Regions from separate parts of the Hyphomicrobium sp. MC8b genome, predicted to be linked through region 2. Evidence: riboswitches for the same ligand, from Rfam matches in the RefSeq annotation. Region 2 holds a riboswitch; the other holds the start of a gene.
What was found. A riboswitch is a leader RNA that binds a small molecule or an ion and turns the genes downstream of it on or off. The one in region 2 is predicted to bind fluoride.
Positions count from the first base shown of each region.

Region 1: linked by a shared signal. The riboswitch ahead of crcB (fluoride efflux transporter CrcB) and the one ahead of ACLB1Z_RS08040 (methanol/ethanol family PQQ-dependent dehydrogenase) in region 2 are both predicted to bind fluoride.

Region 1 is NZ_LR898465.1:1,813,795-1,825,008, reverse strand. It holds gene ACLB1Z_RS08845 (glycosyltransferase) at 1-1,148, shown strand, start outside; gene ACLB1Z_RS08840 (hypothetical protein) at 1,170-1,586, opposite strand; gene ACLB1Z_RS08835 (molybdopterin-dependent oxidoreductase) at 2,023-4,050, shown strand; gene crcB (fluoride efflux transporter CrcB) at 4,078-4,509, opposite strand; fluoride riboswitch at 4,561-4,623, opposite strand; gene ACLB1Z_RS08825 (ABC transporter ATP-binding protein/permease) at 4,871-6,676, shown strand; gene ACLB1Z_RS08820 (hypothetical protein) at 7,574-7,696, shown strand; gene ACLB1Z_RS08815 (HlyD family secretion protein) at 7,924-9,180, shown strand; gene ACLB1Z_RS08810 (DHA2 family efflux MFS transporter permease subunit) at 9,177-10,763, shown strand; gene gmd (GDP-mannose 4,6-dehydratase) at 10,988-11,214, shown strand, end outside.
Region 2 is NZ_LR898465.1:1,645,195-1,656,408, forward strand. It holds gene ACLB1Z_RS08010 (cation diffusion facilitator family transporter) at 46-1,023, opposite strand; gene ACLB1Z_RS08015 (phosphatase PAP2 family protein) at 1,142-2,185, opposite strand; gene ACLB1Z_RS08020 (OmpW/AlkL family protein) at 2,344-3,036, opposite strand; gene ACLB1Z_RS08025 (Crp/Fnr family transcriptional regulator) at 3,467-4,051, shown strand; gene gyrA (DNA gyrase subunit A) at 4,266-7,016, opposite strand; gene ACLB1Z_RS08035 (c-type cytochrome) at 7,438-7,812, shown strand; fluoride riboswitch at 8,002-8,064, shown strand; gene ACLB1Z_RS08040 (methanol/ethanol family PQQ-dependent dehydrogenase) at 8,296-10,116, shown strand; gene coaD (pantetheine-phosphate adenylyltransferase) at 10,357-10,860, shown strand; gene ACLB1Z_RS08050 (MGMT family protein) at 10,870-11,214, shown strand, end outside.

The DNA of each region.
Region 1 (11,214 bases), 170 kb from region 2:
CCGCCTTCTGCTGCGGAACGTCCTCAGTCATTCGCTTCGACGCACTACAACGCATTGGTGGCTTTCCAACTGATTCCGTCACCGAAGATTATCTCCTCTCTCTCCGCCTGCGCGAAAAGGGCTTCCGGACCGTCTACTTGAACGAAGCCCTGTCACTGGGCTTAGCACCCGAGGGGCTCGCCGAATATAGCGGCCAGCGCAGCCGCTGGGCCTTGGGTTTCGTTCAAATCTGCCGCGGCCCGAGCGGACCGCTACGCCTCGGGAACAAATTGCCGATCGTCGATCGCATCATGCTCTGCGAGACGTTCCTGCATTGGTCGGCGACCCACCTCTTTCGACTTCTCGGTGTGATTGTGCCGGCTCTCTATCTGCTGTTTGGGATCGAGGCCGTCCACGCAAACGTCATTGATGCGATCTGGTATCTGGCGCCGTTCCTCGTCGCACAGTGGGCGATCTTCACGTGGTTGACGGAAGGCCGCGTGCTGCCGCTGATGACGGACCTCTATCAGATGCTCTGCTCCATGGACGTCTTGAAAGCGGTCGTCTCCGGCCTCTTGAAGCCGAAAGGCCAGAAATTCAAAGTGACGGCAAAGGGCGGCGATCGAAGTCGGCATTTTGTCCAGTGGCCGCTGCTGCGCATCTTCGGAACCCTCCTCGCCATCACGATGCTCGGCATTGCCAACGCGTTTCTTATGGATCAATCGCGCCCGCTTGCAGAGTCGAGCGCCATCGCACTTTTCTGGAGCTGGTATAACATCGTCGTGCTCACGCTCTGCTGCTACGTCTGTAGCGAGCAGCAACAGCGGCGCGCCGGTCAACGCTTCGAGATGGACCTTCCTGTTCGGTTGTCGGCGAAAACTTCGAGCGCCGTCTATCGCGCATCCGATATATCTGTCAGCGGCATGCATCTTCTCGGCAATGCGCCGCTTCCGATCGGTAGTACTGTCAACGCCCACTTCGCCGGCATCGACGTCGACGCCCACATCCGCCGATCGACGACAAACGGCTTCGGACTGGAATTCGAGCTGACGGAGCAAACGAAAGCTCAGGTCCTTCAGCTCATCTTTTCAGGCAAAGCGTCGACGGCCGTTACCCAAATCAAGCCGCACCTCGTCGCCAAGGCGCTCGCCGCGCGCGTGTTCAGGTAGCGATCAGGTCTTGAAACAGCGCTATCGTCTCCGATAATCGAGACAATTGCGGATAATCGGTGCACAAACGGCATCTTTGCGGCCCCAGGAACTCGTCGCGCCCGCATAGGAGACCTCGGCGACCTTGCCGCCTGAGAAGCGGAACTGGACGCGGCAATAGCCGCTGTTGGGGTCCGAGAGTTGCGCTCCTGCCAGCGGTATGACCGGCTGAACCGTGAAGCCGCCGGTCGCCTGTCCGTGTTCGTACATCCAGATCTTGCCGCCGGGTATGCTGTCCTCGCTCGTCGGATGCCCGGCGCACATCAAAACGTCCCGCTCACGAAGTCCGACCAGTTCCGACTTCCCACGCAAAGCAATGTCGGCGTTTTCGATCGCGCATCCCCACAGCAGCTGACAGAACGCGAGACAAGCTGCGGGAAAAACCAAGCGTCCCCGCATCACGGCTCCCGGCAAAAAAGAATCGACTCAATTCGCCAAGAATAGCAGCACATGGCATCACGCAATTGCGACAAGCCGCACCAGAAAACCTCCCGCAGAGCAGAGGCGAGCAAGATGCAGAACACAGAAGCTCGCCACGGACACAGCAATTGTCCCGGAGGCCTGAAATCATCGCACCGTCGATTGCGAGCGACGCGGGGTCATACCGTCAGTCCATCTGGCGCTCCCGGGTGATACGCAACACGATGCGAGCCTGCCTGCTCTGGATGCCTCAACTGCCGGATAAAGCGCCATCGTGCGGTGCATTCATGCATAACCTAAGCTCCGATCATCCCTCGCCGATCCCGCACTTGCGCCCAACGCGAAAGCCTTTACCGGCGCTGAAATTCCGGACTAGATTTGAAGCGGCTCTACGCTTCCAGGAAGGTTCGGCGCAATGGCAACGCAGGCAATCGTCAAGACAACGTGTCCCCGGGACTGTTACGACGCGTGCGGCATAATCGTAAAAATGGCGAGCGACGGCGAGGTATCGGTTGTCGGCGATCCCAATCACGACATGAGCCGCGGCAAGCTTTGCGGCAAGTGCTCGATTGCCTACAACGGCGTGTGGCGCAGCAAGACGGATCGGCTAACGACTCCGTTGAAGCGCGTCGGCCCGAAAGGATCGGGACAGTTTGCCGAGGTCTCCTGGGATGAGGCCATATCGGAGATCGCGCAACGGCTGCAGAGCATTATCGCGACCGACGGCGGCCAAGCCATCCTGCAGACCCATTACACTGGAACGTGCTCGCTGATCGCCGGGCTGTTTCCGCTGCGTTTCTTCAATCGCATCGGAGCGACTGAAGTCGATCCCGACACCGTCTGCAACAAGGCGGGCCACGTCGCGCTTCAACTCGCGTTCGGGGAATCGACCCGCGGCTTCGACCCGCGCACGGTCAGTTCCAGCAAATGCGTCTTGATCTGGGGGGCGAACCCGTCAGCCTCAGCGCCTCACGTCCATGAGCACTGGTTGGCGCGCAGCGGTGTCCCAACGATCGTCGTCGATCCGATCCGCCACGCTACGGCTGAAGCGGCCGACATTCATCTCCAACTCTTTCCCGGCACCGACGCGGCGCTTGCCTTCGCGATGCTCGCCGTCATCAAATCGGCCGGAAAGCTCGACCGCGATTTTCTTGCACGCCATTGTATCGGCTGGGACGACATCGAACCGCAACTCGACGCTTGCACATTGAGTTGGGCGGAGGCAACGACCGGCGTTCCTGCGGCCCTCATCGAAAAAGCGGCGCTGCTCTACGCTGACGGCCCATCGCTACTATGGATGGGACAAGGCTTCCAGCGCCAGACATTCGGCGGCAACGCCATGCGTTCGGTCGGCCTGCTGCCACCAGCGACAGGCAACATCGGAAAGCTCGGCGCCGGTTTCCTCTATCTCAACGGCTGGGACGCCCGAGGCGTCGACGGCGGTTATCTTTCCGCTTCGCATCTCAACGCCGATCCCCAATCCGTCAGCCATATGGATCTCGCGGCGCGGCTCGAAAGCGGCGAGACGAAAGCGCTCTTCACCTGGAATAACAACATCGCGGCCTCGAGCCCGGAGCAGGCGCGATTGCGCCAGGCGCTTAGGCGCGAGGATCTTCTCCAAGTCACGGTCGATCTATTCCAGACCGATACGGCCGACTACGCGGATTTCGTTCTGCCCGCGGCGAGTTTTCTGGAATTCGACGATGTCGTCATGTCGTATTTTACCCATTCCGTCTCGGCACAGGTCGCAGCCCTTCCGCCGCTAGGAGACGCGCTCCCCAATCAGGAGATCTTCCGGCGCCTTGCGGCTGCAATGGGTCTCACCGATCCTGAACTGCGTGAAACCGATGACGCCATCATCGAAACGATTCTGAGCCAAGCGCGCCCTGGACTCGATTTCAAAACACTTGCAGCCGCAGGCACGATGTACGTGCCGGAAGCCCCGATCGTTCAGTTCGCATCCCACGACTATCGCACGCCGTCAGGAAAGGTCGAAATGACCGGCGCGCAATTTGTCGAGGCCGGATTGCCATCAGCCCCTGCCCCACTATCGGAGCGCCGTCCGGCTCTGGGTGAATACCGCATGCTGTCGCCCGCCTCCGAATGGCTCATGAACAGCAGCTACGCCAATGACGGCAAGATCGCCCGCCGTCTGCAAATGTGCGAAGCTTGGCTCAATCCCTCCGACGCCGAAACGATCGGCGTCAAATCCGGGAACCGGTTGCAGGTGAGCAGCAAGACCGGCTCCATCGAGTTGAGTGTTGGCATTTCATCGGCGGTTCCAGCGGGCGTGCTGCTGGCGCCCAAAGGCCAATGGCCGAAAGCATCAGCCTCCGGAGCCAATATCAACGTCCTCAACCCCGGAGAAAAAGCCGACCTCGCTCAAAGCTGCGCCGTGCACAGCATCAACGTCACGCTGGCGAAGTCCCAGATCGCGACTTGACCCCTGCGCCGAAGGAAAGGAGACGCCCTAGGCGTCTTCTTCCAATGTCGTCTGCGCAATTTCCGTTGCGCCGCCGTTGAAGTAGGCGGCGACGAAGTGCCCTGCCGCCACGGCCAGGATGCAAAGCACGACGGACAACCCAATGTTGACCGCAGCGCGTCCGATAGCGCCCGAGCGGAGGAGATCGAGTGTCTGCAGACTGAATGACGAAAAAGTTGTAAAGCCCCCGCAAATCCCCACCATCACGAACAGGCGGAATTCTTCGCTGACCGGATAACGCCCATGCGCCAGGGTCAGCGTGCCGAAAAAGCCTATGATAAATGACCCGGCAATATTGATAAGGATCGTGCCCCACGGCAGCGTGCCGCTGATCGGAAGGGCAAGATACGACCCGGCATACCGACACAAGGTCCCGATAGCTCCGCCGAACATAACGACCAGACATGTCGTGAAATTCATTTGAGGCTCCTCTTCAGCATTTCAGCCAACGGCCGTCTCCCGTCGGAAACGGCTATCGTAGGAGTCATCAGCCACAATGGCGGTTATCGGGGGAACCCCATCCCCATCGCTTACTCAAGTACACGATTTTCCGGGCGGCCCAAACTAGCTTGTGTGCGTCACGAGTGCATCGGCGTTTGACAACCTCAGCCAAGTCGCGTCGCATCCCGCCAACGCTTGCAAATAATTAAGGTTCTGGCCACCCTCCGGAAATGTGCCTCGCGCCACCCTCGACGAAATGAGGAGCCACACGGCCTTGCGGATGGTTCAAAACCGCAGCTGGGCCGCTGAGGATGCAAAGCAACCGTGATGTGGAATTGTGATGCGGAATGATACGCGCTCGCGCCTGAGCGCGATTTGGCAACTGACGACGCCCTACTTCTTCTCGAAAGATTCGGGTGTCGTTCGCATCAGCTCCCGACTGAAATTCACCGTTGCGGAACGCTGGATCGGCGGCAGCCTTCTCTTGGTCGTCCTCGCCATCGAATTCGGCCAGGTTGGGCTGTCCGTCCTGCTCAACAGCTGGAACGCCGAGTTCTACAACGCGCTTCAGACGAAAAACGTCGGCGCCTTCTGGCACCAGCTCGCCATATTCTCGGTGATCGCCGCGGCCTTCATTATCTCGTCGGTTTATCAGCTCTATCTCAATCAATGGCTGCAGATCCGGTGGCGGCGCTGGATGACCGAGCGCTATGTTCACCGCTGGCTCCAGAACAGCACCCACTACCGCATGCGTCTTCGCGGCGAGGCAGCCGACAACCCCGACCAGCGTATCGCTGAGGACATCGCACTTTATATCGGACGAACGCTCTCTCTCGGCATTGGCTTCCTGTCGTCGATCACGAGCCTCGTTTCATTCAGCATCATACTGTGGGGAATTTCAGCCGAGGTCCCGCTGCAGATCGCAGGATATCACATCGGCGCCCATGGTTATCTCGTCTGGCTCGCAGCCATATTCGCGCTCGTGGCCAGCGTCGGAGCGCATCTCATCGGCCGCACATTGGCGAGCCTCAACTTTAGTCGCCAGCGGCGCGAAGCCGATTTTCGCTTCGGCTTGGTGCACCTTCGCGAAAACTCCGAACAGATCGCATTGCTGCGCGGCGAGAACGCCGAGCGCAATATCCTGCGCGATCGTTTCTCCGATATCGTAACCAACTGGCACGACATCATGCGGCGCCAGAAATTTCTGACATTCTTCACGACTGGATACAATCAGATCGCCGTCGTGCTGCCGTTCCTCATCATGGCCCCGCATTATTTCGCAGGCGCAATTATGCTCGGCGTCATGACGCAAACGGCTGGCGCGTTCGGCCAGGTGCAATCGTCGATGTCGTTCTTCGTCAATTCCTATACCGACCTGGCGGAATGGATCGCCGTCGTCGACCGGCTTTCCGGCTTCTCCGATCAGATGCAGCTCGCCTCGACGGCGAGCGAGACATCCGCCGTCTCGATGGGCACGACGAATGCCAACGGCGTGCTGAGCCTTGCCGGCATTTCGCTTGCAACGCCCGGCGGCAAGAAGCTGTTGAACTCGGTGAATCTCGATATCGAACCGGGCGAGTCGGTGCTCCTGATGGCTCCATCAGGCGCCGGCAAGACAACGTTGCTGCGCACCATTCTGGGCTACTGGCCTCACGCGACGGGTGAGATCCTCACCAGATCCGGCGCCCGCCTCCTCGCGCTCCCGCAAAAGCCCTATTTCCCGCTGGGCTCGCTCCATAGCGTGCTCACCTACCCGGCGACGGAAGCCCAGCCGTCGGACGAAGAAATCTCCGACATCCTAAAACTTACGGGCCTCGAACACCTGAAACCATCTCTTAACGTCGTCGAGCGCTGGAACAATATCCTCTCGGTCGGTGAGCAGCAGCGCATCGCGCTTGCCCGTGCCATTCTGCTCCGTCCGGATATCCTTTTCCTCGATGAGGCAACGTCTGCGCTCGATGAGGCCGCCGAAGCGCGCGTCCTGACCGCGATACGAAACAAGCTGCCCGATACGGCGATTGTTTCCATCGGCCATCGCTCGTCGCTGCTGCCGCTCCACGACCGCGTCGTTCACGTCTCCGCAAGCGCGAGCGACGAGGAGCAGGCGCTAGCGGTGCCGCCAAAGAGTGTTGCCGCCGCGGAATAACCTCATCCCCGAGCCGCGATCCCGAAACTCGGCGCCCCCTCCGAAAGCTGTCCAATCCGTAAGGGCAAAACGCGCACAAGTGCGTGAGGACGCCGTTGCTCGCCAAATGACAGCTCCCATCTCGTAACAGGGTGGCTAAGCGACGCATAGACTTCCATTAGCCACGATGCCCGAATGGGAGAATGACAATGAAACCGACCGGACAAAGCTTTTTCGGCATGTTTGCTGGCGTGTTGCTGTTTTCGCTTCTCTTTACGGAAATCGCGATCGCGGCGGTGCATTGAGGCGGCAACACTTCGCCGCTTCGCATCTGATCGCCCTTTCCTCTCTCCTCCCGCGAACGGCGCAGGCACAAGCGAGCCTGTGCCGTTTTGTTTTGCCGAATGAGCTTTTGGCTCCGCGGCACGACAGCAACTCCGGCATTTATGTTTTCTACATTCGGAGCAATTGCGCGAGTGTTCGTAAATCTTCCTTAGGTTTAAAACTTGGAAACCATCTCCCGCGCATCCTCTCGCCGAGGCTGATCCGGGCGGGGTAACGGCTCATCCATGCACCAATGAAGGAACCCGAGACCGACAACACACATGTGTAGCCGGTCCCGGTACGGTGCTGGTTGACTGCTCCCCGCTGCATAACCAGCGCCGGGCGGCGAGGCGGTGGTCGCCTCGCCCGCTGTGCAGCGGCAAGAGCTTAAACCAAACCATCTTGAGATTTGGTGAGCCTGCCGAGGAAACGTTCCGGTATGCCGCCGACGAACAATCCCATGGGCCATCTGCCCCATATACCTAGAGATTATGGAATGGGCGCCGATCGCACTTACCTCCAATGCATCGCTTTTAACAGCGCCGCCATCCAGTCAGGAATGAAACGGCGCTCGGGTGAATTGGAGATATGAAAATGAAAGTCGCAATCCTCGCAGTGGCGCTTCTGGTCTCTGGTGTTTCGGGCGCATTCGCATCGCCCCATTGCAACGGTGATTTCAAGACCTCCGGCACGGCACAGTGTTTCGTGATCCGGTAAAACCGCAAGATATAAGCCTACAAAAGAAGATGCATCTCGGAGGGGGAGCGCCGAAAGGCGCGCCCCTTTTCTTCATTCTCGCCGACGTAGGCGCAAAACGGGCACGTCATTAAACACACGTATAGCTGGTCTTTCCAAACGTATGGCCAACAGCGCCAAAGGTTAAATAGCTGAGCCGCTGAGTGCTCTTTTATATCTTGGCAAGAGCCGAGATGGAGATGTGGACTATGTTGACCGCAGCCACCGACGTCGTCGCAACCGAGGCGGCGCCCGAAACGATGCACGTAAGGGCGCACGAGACAGCGAAGTCTGAAAGCCTGGTCCCGACGGCAAGGGAAACGATTGCGCCCGCGCCGAGCGCTTTGCCCGATCAAGATCCTGCAAACACGGCTGGAAAATCGCATCATTGGCTCCCCTTCGGTCCGCGACACATTCTTATCGCTGTTGTTGCTGCGGCAGTTATCGGCAGCGGCATTTATGCCGGCTGGAAATATTGGACCGAGTGGCGCTTTGAAGTCTCGACCGACGACGCATACGTGCAAGCTGACGTCGTCGCCATCGCTCCACAAGTATCCGGCGATATCGCCGCTCTGTACGTCGACGATAATCAGCGCGTCAAAGCCGGCCAAGTCCTCGCAATCATTGATCAGCGCGACTACAAAGCGGCCGTCGATCAGGCGAAAGCCGGCGTCAAACAGGCGGAAGCGGCCATTGCCACCGACCAGGCTCAGATCGGAGAGCAGCAAGCCATCGTGAGCGAAGCCGAGGCGACCATCAAGGCTGACGAAGCGACCGAAAAATACGCCCAACAGAACAATCAGCGGTTCGGCACACTCGCAAACGAAGGCTACGGTTCCGTTCAAGACGAGCAACAGGCGGCCTCGCAAATCGGCACGGCACAGGCGACGCTTGCGAAAGATAAGGCGGCACTGGAAGCAGCCAAAAAACAGATTGCGACGTTGACGGCCGAACTCAAGCAAGCACGGGCCATGCTTTCGCAGAACGATGCGACGCTTGAACAGGCGGAGATCAACCTCGGCTACACGACGATTACCTCACCTGTGGATGGCATCATCGGCGATCGCACAGTGCGGGTCGGTCAGTATGCCCAACCCGGAACCGAGCTGCTCGCGGTCGTACCGCTCAACAAGGCTTACGTCATTGCCAACTTCAAGGAAACGGAACTCGCTGATGTCCGCCCAGGGCAGCCGGTCACGATTGCCGTGGACACATTCGACGACAACACCGTGCAGGGTTATGTCGGCAGCATCGCTCCGGCGAGTGGCCAGGAGTTCGCACTTCTCCCACCGGACAACGCCACGGGAAACTTCACGAAAATTGTCCAGCGCATCCCGGTGAAGATCTACATTGACCCGAACGATCCGTTTGCCGACAAGCTGCGTCCCGGCATGTCGGTCATCACAACGATCGACACACGCCACAAAACGCCGGCGTCAAAAACCGCAGCAAAGCAAGCGTCATGAGCGAAGCTCCGACCAGCCCCGACAGCGAGCGGGCCTCCCTACGGACGTGGATCGCGGTCTCTGGATGCATGTTGGGCGCACTTATCGCCGTCCTCGATATCCAGATCGTCAATTCGTCCCTGCCTGAAATCGAAGGCGGCATCGGCACCGGCGTCGACAATGGAACCTGGATCTCGACCTCATATCTGATCGGCGAAATCATCATGATCCCGCTGACGGATTACCTCAGCCGCGTGTTTGGCTTCCGCCGCTTCCTGTTGTCGAACGTCGTGCTGTTCCTCATCTTCTCAGTCGCCTGCGCCTTTGCGGGCAATCTCGGCACCATGATCGTGATGCGCGGCTTCCAGGGCTTCACCGGCGGCGTCATGATCCCGATGGCCTTCACGGCCGTGTTGACAAAGCTACCTGAAAGCCAGCGCCCCATCGGCTTGGCTGCATTCGCGCTCACCGCCACGTTCGGCCCCGCGATCGGCCCGACCATCGGCGGCATTCTCACCGAACAATACGGCTGGCCCTATATCTTCTTCGTCAATCTTGTTCCCGGCGCGGTAATGCTATCACTGCTTTATCCGACGCTCGATCGTCAACCGATGCAGCTTCGCCTTTTGCGAGAAGGCGATTGGTTCGGCATCGCGACAATGGCAATCGGTCTCGCCTGCCTGCAAACCGTCTTGGATGAAGGCAACAAGGACGATTGGTTCGGCTCGCCATTCATCGTGCATCTTGCCATCATCTCGGCGGTCATGCTGACGATCTTCGTCGTCATCGAACTCACCGTCGAGAAGCCCGCCGCGCAACTTCGCCTGCTCACTCGACGGAGTTTCGGCCTCGGAACGTTGGCGAATACGCTCGTCGGCTTCGCGCTGTTCGGATCGATCTACGTGCTTCCCGCGTATCTCGACGAAGTCCAGGGCTACAACGCTCAGCAGATTGGCCTCGTGCTCGCATCGGCCGGACTTCCGCAGCTGCTCATCATTCCATTCGTCCCCTTCCTCTTGAAGCGTTTCGATGCCCGCTTGATCGTTTGCACAGGCCTCAGCATCTTCGCAGTCAGCTGTTTCATGAATACGCATTTGAGTTTCAACGACGCGGGACAGCAGTTTTTCTATACCAACATCGTACGCGCCCTCGGCCAGGCGATCCTACTTTCGCCACTCTCAGTTCTGGCGACGAACAGCGTGGCTCCAAAAGAGTCCGCAGCTGCGTCAGGATTATTCAACATGCTGCGCAGCCTCGGAGGCGCAATCGGCACGGCCGCGCTGGCGACCATCATCACCAAGCGCGAGCAATTTCATTCCAATATCATCGGTCAGTCGGTCACGCCTTACAATCTGACGGATCAATCCTTCCTCACCCGCATGCAGCACTATTTCGAAGCGCACAGCTTGCCGGACCCCGGACGCGCCTACCATCAGGCAGAAATTCTGCTTGGAAATCTCGTCGCCCAACAGTCGCTGATCATGGCCTTCTCCGACGCGTTCTATGTCATGGCCGTCGTCCTTGTGGTAGCGGCGATTGCCGTCGTCTTCATGAAGGCGCCGGAAGTTCACCAACCGGCTCTCACAGCGACCGCCAGCCGATAGCTCTCGGAATATCGAGAGTGACATAAGTTTTTGCCGCAAATTTCGTCAGCGTCAGTTGCGAAAATAACTGCAAGCTTCGCAACAGCCTCGGACGGACCGTGCTGCCGTTTCATGCAACCCCAAAAAGTCTACGGACCGATCAAACAAAAAAGAATCTCGCGCATTCGTATTGCGCTCAAAGCGACAACCCCACATAAATCTCAGCGGGACTTGGGGGAAATGGCATGAGCAAAAGCAAGACCGCGTTGATTTCCGGTGTCACCGGTCAGGACGGCGCCTACCTTGTGCGCTTTCTTCTCGATAAGGGTTACGTCGTCCACGGCATTAAGCGACGATCGTCCTCATTCAACACCCAACGCGTCGACGAAATCTATCAGGATCCTCATGAGGCGAGCACGTCGTTCTTCATGCACTATGGCGACCTGACGGATTCAACCAACGTCATCCGCCT
Region 2 (11,214 bases):
ACCGGATGGCGCGGAACTGCTAAGCCCCCAGAAAGCAGAAAGCGCCTAATGAGCAACGCCCGCTGCGATTGGCGCCTTGGTCTTGTTGAACTGGAAGGCTTTCTCCGACTGCACCTCGATGAAGAGGTGCTGCACTTCCGGGTAACGAGCCTTGATCGCGGTCTGCAAACGGCCGGTCACGTCTTCGACGGTTCGGGCACTCACCCAGTCTTCGAAGTCGACGCTGGCCGTGACCAGCACGTCTTGCGGTCCCAGATGCATCGTGCGGATTTCGTTGATGGTGCGGATCGGTTTGTCACGTCCGATTTCCTTGGCGATGATTTCATTCAACCCGGCTTGGACTGCGCGCGACGCCGACTCGCCGACGATTAACGAGCGAATTTCGCCCGACATGAAAATGGCAACGAAGCCCAGCACGCAGCCGATCAAAATCGAGGCGATGCCGTCAGCCTGCTCGTAGCCGCCGAAGTCAGCCGCGAATGTGCCGATCAACGCAATCGTCAGGCCGACCATCGCGGCGCTATCTTCAAGCACGATCGCAAACAGCGAAGGGTCTTTCGATGCCCTGAGCGCTGCGATGAACCCGAGGCCCGACGGGCCGCGTCGCGTATTGAATTCTCCGACGGCCTTCCACGTCGAAAAACCTTCGAGGGCCATCGCGACGAGCAGCACGATGTAGACGACGTAGACGTCGTGTATCGGGTGCGGATGGAGCATCTTTTCGATGCCTTCGTAGATCGCAACGCCGGCGCCGAGCGCGAACAGCACCATCGCGACGATGAAGCTCCAGAAATAGATTTCCTTGCCGTAACCGAATGGATGTTGAGCGTCGGCAGGCATTGCGGCGCGCTTGATCCCTAGAAACAGCAGAAGCTGGTTGGACGTATCGACGAGCGAGTGAATGGCTTCTGAGAGCATCGCAGAAGATTGCGTCCACGCCGCCGCCACGAATTTTGCGGCGGCAATGCCTAGGTTACAGGCAAATGCAACGACGATAACGGCTTTCGATCCGCCGGTGTCCACGCTTCTGGTCTCCCTCGATGATGTTCGGCTATGCGTACCCGATCGACAGGGAGCGCGTCCACCCGCTCTAGGCCAGCGTCTCGATGATTGAGCGTAGCGTTAGCAGCGATGGCCGGAACTAGACGACTTGAGGCAGGGACCTTTCGGCAGGGAGGGGCGTATTGGCGGTCGCAGTTAGATGCCGCGATGGCCAGGACGTTGTGCCGGCGTCGGTGGTTGCGAAATATCGGCTGACTGCCGGGTAACACACCAGCGCGAGCGCCATCCCGCCAAACACGTCGACCACGTAATGCGATCCGATGGGCACACACGAAAAGAGCATCAGGATATTGACCGGAACAAAAATCCAGCGAAGCGCTGGTATGGCCAACCAGCCGTAAGCGAGCAGCATTGCGCCGACCGCGTGATAGCTTGGGAAGGTGACCAAGCCATTTAGCGACAGTTGGCGCTCTCCGGCGCGGATGGCGTTGAGAATGTGCGCCACGCCCCATGCCGTATTCGTTCGCATGTCCGGAAAATCGGCATGCGTATAACCGAGATACACATATCCCGTTTGCGCCGGAACGAACGTGAAGACCGCGATCGTGATGAGCAGCGCGACGGTCGACGTGCCGAGAACGCGCCGCAGGCGTTCAGGGTTATAGCGGGCTAGCAGCGGAAAAAGGATCAGCGGCTGCCACAGCAAGCTTTTATAAACGTAGGACAAGGTGACAGACAGATCCGGCCGGTCGCGCGTCCATTCCACGATCGCGCGCCAATCGAAGCCCAACGTTCGGTCCGCGGCCAGAAGGGCAGCATCCTGATAGGGCATGTCGAGCGATGCAGCCATTGTCGAAAGCCCAGGGATGGTGAACGCCACGGCAAGAGTGACCGCCACGCTTTCAAAAGCGAGGGCAGACCGCAGATATCCGCGGTTGCTGAGCGAAATGGCCCCTCCAAGGAAGACGACGACAAATGCCAGGCGATTGAGTGTCACGACCCAGTCGCCGTATTTGAACGGTCCGATCGTACAGCCGGCGACGAGGATGATTGTTGTCAGTCCGATGAGCCACCAAGACGGTCTGGCAGCACGGGCCCAGAAAATTCGGAGTGTCGGCCGATCCTGTGCGGACCGATCCGGCTCATTTGCCTGAAAGACCAAATCCCAGGGTAAGTTCGACATTCTGCAATCCCAAAGATGGGATTGAGGGATAGGCCGAAAATGCTGAAAGGCGCATTAAGCCGGTGCGGAATATCCCTTAAGATACGTTAGGATTTAAGCATAAAGGCCCGGAAAACTCCGGGCCTTTATTGGTCTCGCTGCCGGTTCTGGTCGGGCGTTTATTTCAGCGGCACGGATTCGCTGCTGCGGCCGCTGAGGAGATCGGCAAGGTTGAAGCGATAGCCAACGCCGGCCGAGACGATGAGGGGATCGACGTCGACCTTGGCGGTGATGCCCGTTCCGCGCCAATTTGCATCGGTATCCAGCCAGATCTTTTTGACGTCGGCGTTTAAATACCAGCCGTTTCCGATTTCATAGTCGACGCCGCCCTGGAGGGCGAAGCCGAAGGAGTCGCTCAGGTGTAGATTGCCGCCGAGCTCGCCACTATTGGTATTGAAGTAATGGATGTATTGAAAACCAACGCCACCATATGGCTTGAAGCCCATGATCGGGTCCATATGGTATTGCAGCGTGACCACTGGCGGGAAAGCCCAGAAGTTTCCGAGGTTGGTGCCGTTGATGGCGCCCTTGCCCTCGGCGCTGAACTTGGCGAAGCAACAGAAAAGTTCAGCCGCGATGTTCTTGGTAAAGAAATGGGTGATCGTGAGTGACGGGATCGTTTCCGTGCTGATCTCGGCGTCGGCGCCCGACAATGTGGTGCCGCCGCTATAGACGTGCGCGCCGGAGTCCGGAACGACAACAGAGCCCTCGACACGAACCAAAGTGTCGCCGCTGTAGTCGCCAGCCCGCGCCGATGCCGACGCCGATATCAACGCAAGCACCGTCAACGTCCCTATCCCAAGCCGCCGCATTCTCAATTCCCCTTCTTCAAATTTTCCTGCCATCGCAAAGTCGCGTTCGACTCGATGGCTCCCTTTCGAGTTATCGTTGCGTTGCGGAGGAAGGCACAGAGCGCTCTAAGCCTCTCTCCTGATGGGAGTCAGAGCGGCGGCGTGATTGGGTTCGCTGTGACACGAGCGACACGGCATTTATTGATTCACATCAAATGCTACGTCTCGTGACGGTTGGATAACACTAACCGAATGGCCGGATATGCCGGCGCGAGTCGGGCCACATGCTCCCATGACATATGACGTTGCCTCACGATTGACGCCACGCAGTGAAGACCGCGTGCAGTTGGAACCGGGATTAGCGGGGATTGGCAGGCTTCGAAGCCGCGCGCAGTTCGTTCGCCTTGGCAATCGATATGCGCTTTCCTCTCTCGGATCGGGAAATGTCTACGTGGCGGCGAAAGGTGTTGCCGGCATGGAAGGCGGTGCGCCAGGATCGGATGTACGCGTCATTACCGCGTTACTCTATCCGGGGGACGTTCTCGTTCCCGAGATGCAGCCGCCATTGTCGAATTTGGCGCTGGTCTCGCAGCGGCCGGCGGAGTTCTGGAAGCTGACGGCTTCAGCATTCGCCGAGGAGGCGGCGCGCGACAGTCAGCTTTGGCAGACGATCTTTGCGCGCATCAACGATCAGAATGCGCGGGCGCAGATGCACGCTGCGGAGATGTCTATTCTCAATTCAGAAGAGCGCGTCGCGGCGTTTCTGATCGAGGCGGGGACGCGGCTGGGTATTTCGTCGGGTGGTATGATCGCGTATGAGCTGCCGCTGTCGCGTTATAGCATCGCCGACTACCTGTCGCTCAATGCCGATACGATTTCGCGGACGTTCTCGGCTTTCAACACGGCGCGGATCATCGAGCGCCGTGGACGCTTCCAGATCGTCGTGCGCGACTGGCGGGCGCTGATGGACCGCTGCCCGATGAGCGAAGCCATCGTCGCCGCTCATGGCAATGGGCGGTTGCCGGTTATCCGCTGACGAGCTTTCTTTCAGCAACGCGATGATTGTCGTCTTTGGTTGCTGGCTGAGATGACCGATGTGGAAGGCGTTCCACTTCCAAAATCGTCATGGCCGCGGAGGCGGCCGTCTACGACGGACTTCGCCGGGGCGACGTCGTGCCTGAGGTGTCGTTGCGCTTCCGCTCAGTCATGCTCGGGACAAGCCCGAGCATGACATTTGTGGCGTGAAGCGATTACTCGCTGACGGCTTCCTGCGATTCTTCGGCCTCTTCCTCGGTGATGCGCTCGACCGAGACGACCTTTTCATCCGCGTCGGTCTTGAAGATGCGGACGCCCTGCGTGTTGCGGCCGGCGATGCGGATGTCGTGCACCGGGCAGCGGATCAGCTGGCCGCCGTCCGTCACCAGCATGATCTGGTCGTTTTCACCGATCGGGAACGAGGCCAGCAGGCGGCCGTTGCGCTCGTTCGCGACCATCGCGACGATGCCTTTGCCGCCGCGGCCCGAGGTGCGGAACTCGTATGACGACGAGCGCTTGCCGAAGCCCCTGTTCGACACCGTCAACACGAACTGCTCGGCAGCCTGCATTTCTGCGAAGCGCTCCGGCGTGAGTGTGATGGCGTCGCCGCTGGCTTCCTCGCCGTCGCTCTCTGCCGGAACGGTTTCGGCGTCCTCGGCATCTTCCGATCGGCGAAGTGCGTTCGCCTGCTTCAGATAGGCGGCGCGTTCTTCGGCGGGCGCCTCAAAATGATTGAGGATCGCCATCGAGATCACTTCGTCGCCGTCGTCGAGCCTGATGCCGCGAACGCCGGTCGAGTCACGCCCTTTGAAGAGGCGGATCTCGTCCGAGATCAGGAAGCGGATGCACTGGCCTTCCGCGCTGGTCAGCAGCACGTCCTGGTTCGGTGTCGAGATGGCGACCTGCACGATGCGGTCGCCCTCGTCGAGCTTCATCGCGATCTTGCCGTTTCGATTGATGTTCTCGAAGTCGGCCAGAGCGTTGCGGCGGACGTTGCCGGAGCGGGTGGCGAAGATCAGCTCAAGGTCGCCCCAGGTGGAGGAATCCTCCGGCAGCGGCAGGATCGAGGTGATGGCTTCGCCTTCTTCCAGCGGCAGCAGGTTGACGAGCGCCTTGCCCGGAGATTGCGGCGATGCAGCCGGCAGGCGCCAAACCTTCATGCGATAGCACATGCCGCGCGAGGAGAAGAACAGCACGGGCGTGTGCGTCGAGGTAACGAACAACTGCGTGACGAAATCCTCGTCGCGCGTCGACATGCCGGAGCGGCCTTTGCCGCCGCGGCGCTGGGCGCGATAGGCGGCGAGCGGCACGCGCTTGATGTAGCCCTTGTGGCTGACAGTCACGACGCAGTCTTCGCGCTGAATGAGGTCTTCGTCTTCGACGTCGCCGTCGAAATCCATGATCTCGGTTTTGCGCGGTGTCGCGAATTCGTCCTTGATCGACTGCAGCTCGCCCTTGACGATGTCGACGACGCGGGCGCGCGAAGCGAGGATCGCGAGGTATTCTTTGATCTCGATCGCGATCTTGTTCAACTCGTCGGAAATTTCGTCTCTGCCGAGGGCGGTGAGGCGGGCGAGGCGCAGTTCGAGGATCGACTTGGCCTGCTCTTCCGAGAGGCGATACGTGCCTTCGGCCGAAACCTTGTGGCGCGGATCAGCGATCAACTCGATCAGCGGCGTCATATCTTTCGCGGGCCAGTCGCGCGCCATCAACTGCTCTTTGGCTTCGGCGGGAGATGCCGAATAACGGATGAGCTTGATGACTTCGTCGATGTTGGCGACGGCGATGGCCAGGCCGACGAGGACGTGAGCGCGGGCGCGGGCCTTGTTCAACAAGTGCTTGATGCGGCGCGTCACGACTTCCTGGCGGAAGCTCGTGAAGGCCGAGATGAAGTCCTTGAGGTTCAGGCTTTCCGGGCGGCCCCCGTTGATCGCCAGCATGTTGGCGCCGAACGTCGTCTGCAGGTCGGAATATTTGTAGAGGTTGTTGAGCACCACGTCGGCGACGGCATCGCGCTTCAATTCGATGACGATGCGGATACCTTCGCGGTTTGATTCATCCCAAAGATCGGAGATGCCTTCGATCTTCTTGTCGCGCACGAGATCGGCGATCTTTTCGATCAGCGTGCGCTTGTTGACCTGATACGGAATCTCGGTGACGACGAGCGCCTCACGATCCTTGCGGATGTTCTCGACCTTGACGCGGGCGCGCATGATGATCGAGCCGCGGCCCTTGTGGTAGGCATTGAGAATGCCGCCGCGGCCGAGGATGATGCCAGCCGTCGGGAAGTCCGGGCCCTGGATGATCTGGGTCAGGTCTTCGAGACTGACCTCGGGATTGTCGAGGTCGGCGATGCAGGCATCGATGACTTCGCCCAGGTTGTGCGGCGGGATGTTGGTTGCCATGCCGACCGCGATGCCGCCTGCGCCGTTGACGAGCAGGTTCGGGAATTTCGAGGGCAGGACGGTTGGCTCTTGAATCGTACCGTCGTAGTTGTCGCGATAATCGACGGTGTCGTTGTCGAGGTCATCGAGCATGAAGCCCGCGACTTTGGCGAGACGCGATTCCGTGTAGCGTTCGGCTGCAGGCGGATCGCCGTCGATGGAGCCGAAGTTGCCTTGGCCGTCGACGAGGGGCACGCGCATAGAGAAATCCTGCGCGAGGCGCACGAGCGCGTCGTAGATCGCAAGGTTGCCGTGCGGGTGATATTTGCCCATCACTTCGCCGACGATGCGCGCCGACTTGACGTATTTTTTGTTCCAGTCGAGCCCGAGTTCGTTCATCGCGAAGAGAATGCGGCGGTGGACGGGCTTTAAGCCATCGCGCACGTCAGGGAGCGCGCGGGAAATGATGACGCTCATCGCGTAGTCGAGATAGGAGCGTTTCATCTCGTCCGAGATGGAGATCGGGCGGATGTCGCTCGGCTCGCGGCCGGACGGATTTTCTTCGTCGTTATTGTCGGTCAAAGTCAGCTCTTTCCGGGATGAGATCGGCGGGGGTGATACGCACCAGCGGCCGACGGGAAACCAGTGCTTATACTGTAGCCGAAACGGAAACCGAATGCCACCTGCGCGGCGTCGTGCCACGGCTCCACAGAATTTAGAAAATCTCTTTCATATCAAATGGTTATGGAGTCATGTTTGGGCGTGTTGCGATTGCCGCCGTGAAGCGCTGGCGAGATCGCGGCGAACGGCGTGGAATGGTGGCAGAATCGGTGCGCTGAAGACTACGCGGCCCACGCCTCCACAGGCCGCCTGCGGGCGTTTTTCGCGACGGCTGAAGGCCTCGGCTTTTCACGCGGAACGGCATTTCGTTCACTGCGTTGGCGAAGCAGGAACAAGTTGCAAAAAGCAAAACATCCGGCGCAGCGCCGGAGGGAGGACTGTGATGCGCGCGATATTCGCTGGCTGTGCAATTGCATTGTCGCCGATGCTGATCGAGACGACGTTTGCGGCGGAAGAGGTTGGGCCGGAAGCGTTCAATAACAATTGCCGGACCTGCCATTCGTGGAAGGAGGGCGACAATCGCCTCGGCCCGACCTTGCACGGCATTATCGGTCGCAAAGCAGGAACGGCTGAGGGGTTCAATTATTCGAATGCGATGAAGTCGTCAGGCATCACATGGGATGAGGCGACGCTCGATAAGTTCATCACCAACCCGAATGCGGTCGTTCCCAATAACAACATGAAGCCGTTCAGCGGCGTCGGCGACGCGGCGACGCGCAAGCAGATCATCGATTTTCTGAAGAGCAATCCGAAGTGAACTTGCGCGCGGTGAGAATGAATTTAATCCGTTGGCGGTGAATTCGGCCTGCTTAATTCTTGCGGTCCGCAGCATCTGATTTGCGCCCAGTCGTATTTGCGCTGTGGCCCAGCCGGCCTCACTGTCAATCACGAATGTTCGCGCAGACGTGACAATTTGCATTGACTTCGTGATTGCATTGCTCAATGTTCCCGGCCTGGGAATGGAATCTCCCGTAAAACCGCCCCGATGGCTGATGATTCCTACTGCGTTGATGTCCTCATTCTTTGAGTGAGGCCGCGGTAGGATCGTTTCTATTTTCCTGCCACGGGAGAGGCGTGTCTCTTTCATCAACTCAGAAGTCGGGGGGATGGAGGAGACAGTCGAGTGGTTGAGCTTTCCACGCTTGCAACCCCTCTCTTCTGAAACTCCTTCATCCTCCCGGCGACGGCCGAGTGGGCTCAGCTGCGTCGCGATAAGCGACGCTAGCACATGGAGGAAGTAATGAGGAAGTGGGCTAGCTCCACGGCCGCCGTTGCTCTGCTGGCAATTTCGTCGCCGGCCTGGGCCAACGAGGACGTGATTAAACTCTCGCAAGACCCCAACAATTGGGCCATTCAGTCGGGCGATTACAGCGGTCATCGCTATTCCAAGCTCGACCAGATCAACACCGGAAACGTCGGCCAACTCAAAGTGGCTTGGACGTTCTCGACCGGTGTGCTTCGCGGCCATGAAGGCGGTCCGCTCGTCGTCGGCGATGTCATGTACGTTCACACGGCATTTCCGAACATCGTCTATGCCTTGGATCTCGCGCACGAACAGAAGATCATCTGGAAGTACGTGCCGAAGCAGGACCCGTCGGTTATTCCGGTCATGTGCTGCGACACGGTCAACCGTGGCGTGCAATACGCTGAAGGCAAGATCTTCCTCCATCAGGCCGACACCGCCCTCGTCGCTCTCGACGCGAAGACGGGTAAGGAACTGTGGAAGGTCGTCGACGGCGATCCGAAGAAGGGCGAGACGGGCACGGGTGCTCCGCTTGTCGTCAAGGATAAGGTCATCATCGGCATCTCGGGCGCCGAATTCGGCGTTCGCTGCCATCTGACCGCTTACGACATCAACACCGGTAAGAAGGTGTGGCGCGCCTACTCGATGGGTCCCGACTCCGACATCCTCGTCGATCCGGAGAAGACCATGTCGCTCGGCAAGCCGGTCGGCAAAGACTCCTCGCTCAAGACCTGGAACGGCGATGAGTGGAAGATCGGTGGCGGTTCGACCTGGGGCTACATGTCCTACGATCCGGCACTAAACCTGATCTACTACGGCACGGGTAACCCTTCGACCTGGAACGCGGCTCAGCGTGCGGGACCGGATGGCAAGCCGATCGATCAGAAGTGGTCGATGACCTACTTCGCGCGCGACGTCGACACCGGTATCGCCAAGTGGGCCTACCAGATGACGCCGTTCGACGAGTGGGACTATGACGGTATCAACGAGTCTCTGCTCGCGACGATGAACATCAAGGGCAAGGAGCACAAGACGCTGACGCACTTCGACCGTAACGGCTTTGCTTATACGATCGATCGCGTCACGGGTGAGCCGCTCGTTGCCGAGAAGTATGATCCGATCGTCAACTGGGCGACCGGCATCGATCTCGACAAGTCGAGCCCGAACTACGGCCGTCCGATCCGCGTGAAGAAGTACTCGACGTTCGCGAACGGTACGGATTTTAACACGAAGGGCATCTGCCCTGCGGCTCTCGGAACGAAAGATCAGCAGCCGGCTTCCTATTCGGAGCTGACTCACCTGTTCTATGTGCCGACGAACCACGTCTGCATGGACTACGAACCGTTCAAGGTTTCGTACACGGCCGGTCAGCCTTACGTCGGCGCCACGCTTTCGATGTTCCCTGGCCCGGATAAGCCGGAGCGCATGGGTAACTTCATCGCGTGGGATGGCGCTAAGGGTAAGATCGTCTGGTCGGATCCGGAGCAGTTCTCGGTGTGGTCAGGTGCTCTGACGACGGCCGGCGGCGTTGCCTTCTACGGCACGCTCGAAGGCTACTTCAAGGCCGTCGACCAGAAGACCGGCAAGCTGCTTTACAAGTTCAAGACGCCGTCGGGCATTATCGGTAACGCGATGACCTACATGCACGATGGCAAGCAGTACGTTGCTGTGCTTTCGGGCGTTGGTGGCTGGGCCGGTATCGGTCTCGCTGCCGGCTTGACGAACCCGACCGATGGGCTCGGTGCCGTCGGTGGCTACTCGGGCCTGTCGGACTACACCAACCTCGGCGGTTCTCTGACTGTCTTCTCGCTGCCTTAGCGCTTCCTCCGTGACAGAAACGTCATAGGCTGCGAGCAACTTGGCCGGCGCGTTTTCGAACGTGCCGGTCCTTTGGCGATGTGGCTCCGCGCGAATGTGATCGCGGGGCCACCTCCGCCGTTTAAGTCCTGCGAAATGCCACGCGGATTTATTCATCCTATTGGTGAAACGTCGTCTGGCCCTCTGGGCAAGGGGAGGGGCAGAGGCTATTCAGGACATTCCTGAATGGTGAAGGCGCATATGGCTCGCATTGGTTTTTATTCCGGCTCGTTTGATCCCGTGACGCTTGGGCATACTGACGTCATCCGGCGGGCCGCGGGGTTGCTCGACAGGCTCGTCATCGGCATCGGCGTCAATCCGGGCAAAGCGCCGATGTTTGACGACAGCGAACGCGTTGCGATGCTGGAAGAAGAAGTGCAGCCAATCGTCGAGGCGACTAAGACCGAGATTGTGGTCGTGACGTTTTCGGGGCTGGCGGTCGATGCGGCGCGGACGCACAAGGCGTCGATCATCATTCGCGGTCTGCGCGACGGCACCGACTTCGATTATGAAATGCAGATGGCTGGGATGAACGGCGAAATGGCGCCGGAAATCCAGACGGTCTATGTTGCGGCGTCTCCTGCCGTGCGGCACATCGCGGCGAACCTCGTGCGGGCTGTGGCGACGATGGGCGGCGATCCCTCGCCGTTCGTTTCGAAAGGCGTGCTGAAGCGCCTCAAGGCGAAGGCCGCCAAACCTCGCTAAGGCACTCATATGGTGCTCCCCGTTAAAGCCGAACTTTTGAAATTGTTGCGAAAAATTCCGCTTGGCCGAGTTGCCTCATCCGACAGGCTTGCGAGTGAACTCGGAGTTCCCGCACCACTCGTCGTCACGCTCATGGGGCAGCTTTCCGAAGACGAACGCGATCTTGTGCCTTGGCATCGCGTGGTCGCCAAAGGCGGCGCCATCGGGCGCGGACCGCATCGCGATCAGCAGTTTGCGCGGCTGGTGCGAGAGGGCGTGACGGTTTCGCCGGCCGGAATAGTCCAGGATCTCGAACGGCACATGATCTCGGGGTTCGACGACGAGTCTTTGCTTGCAAAGGCACCTGAAGAGCCG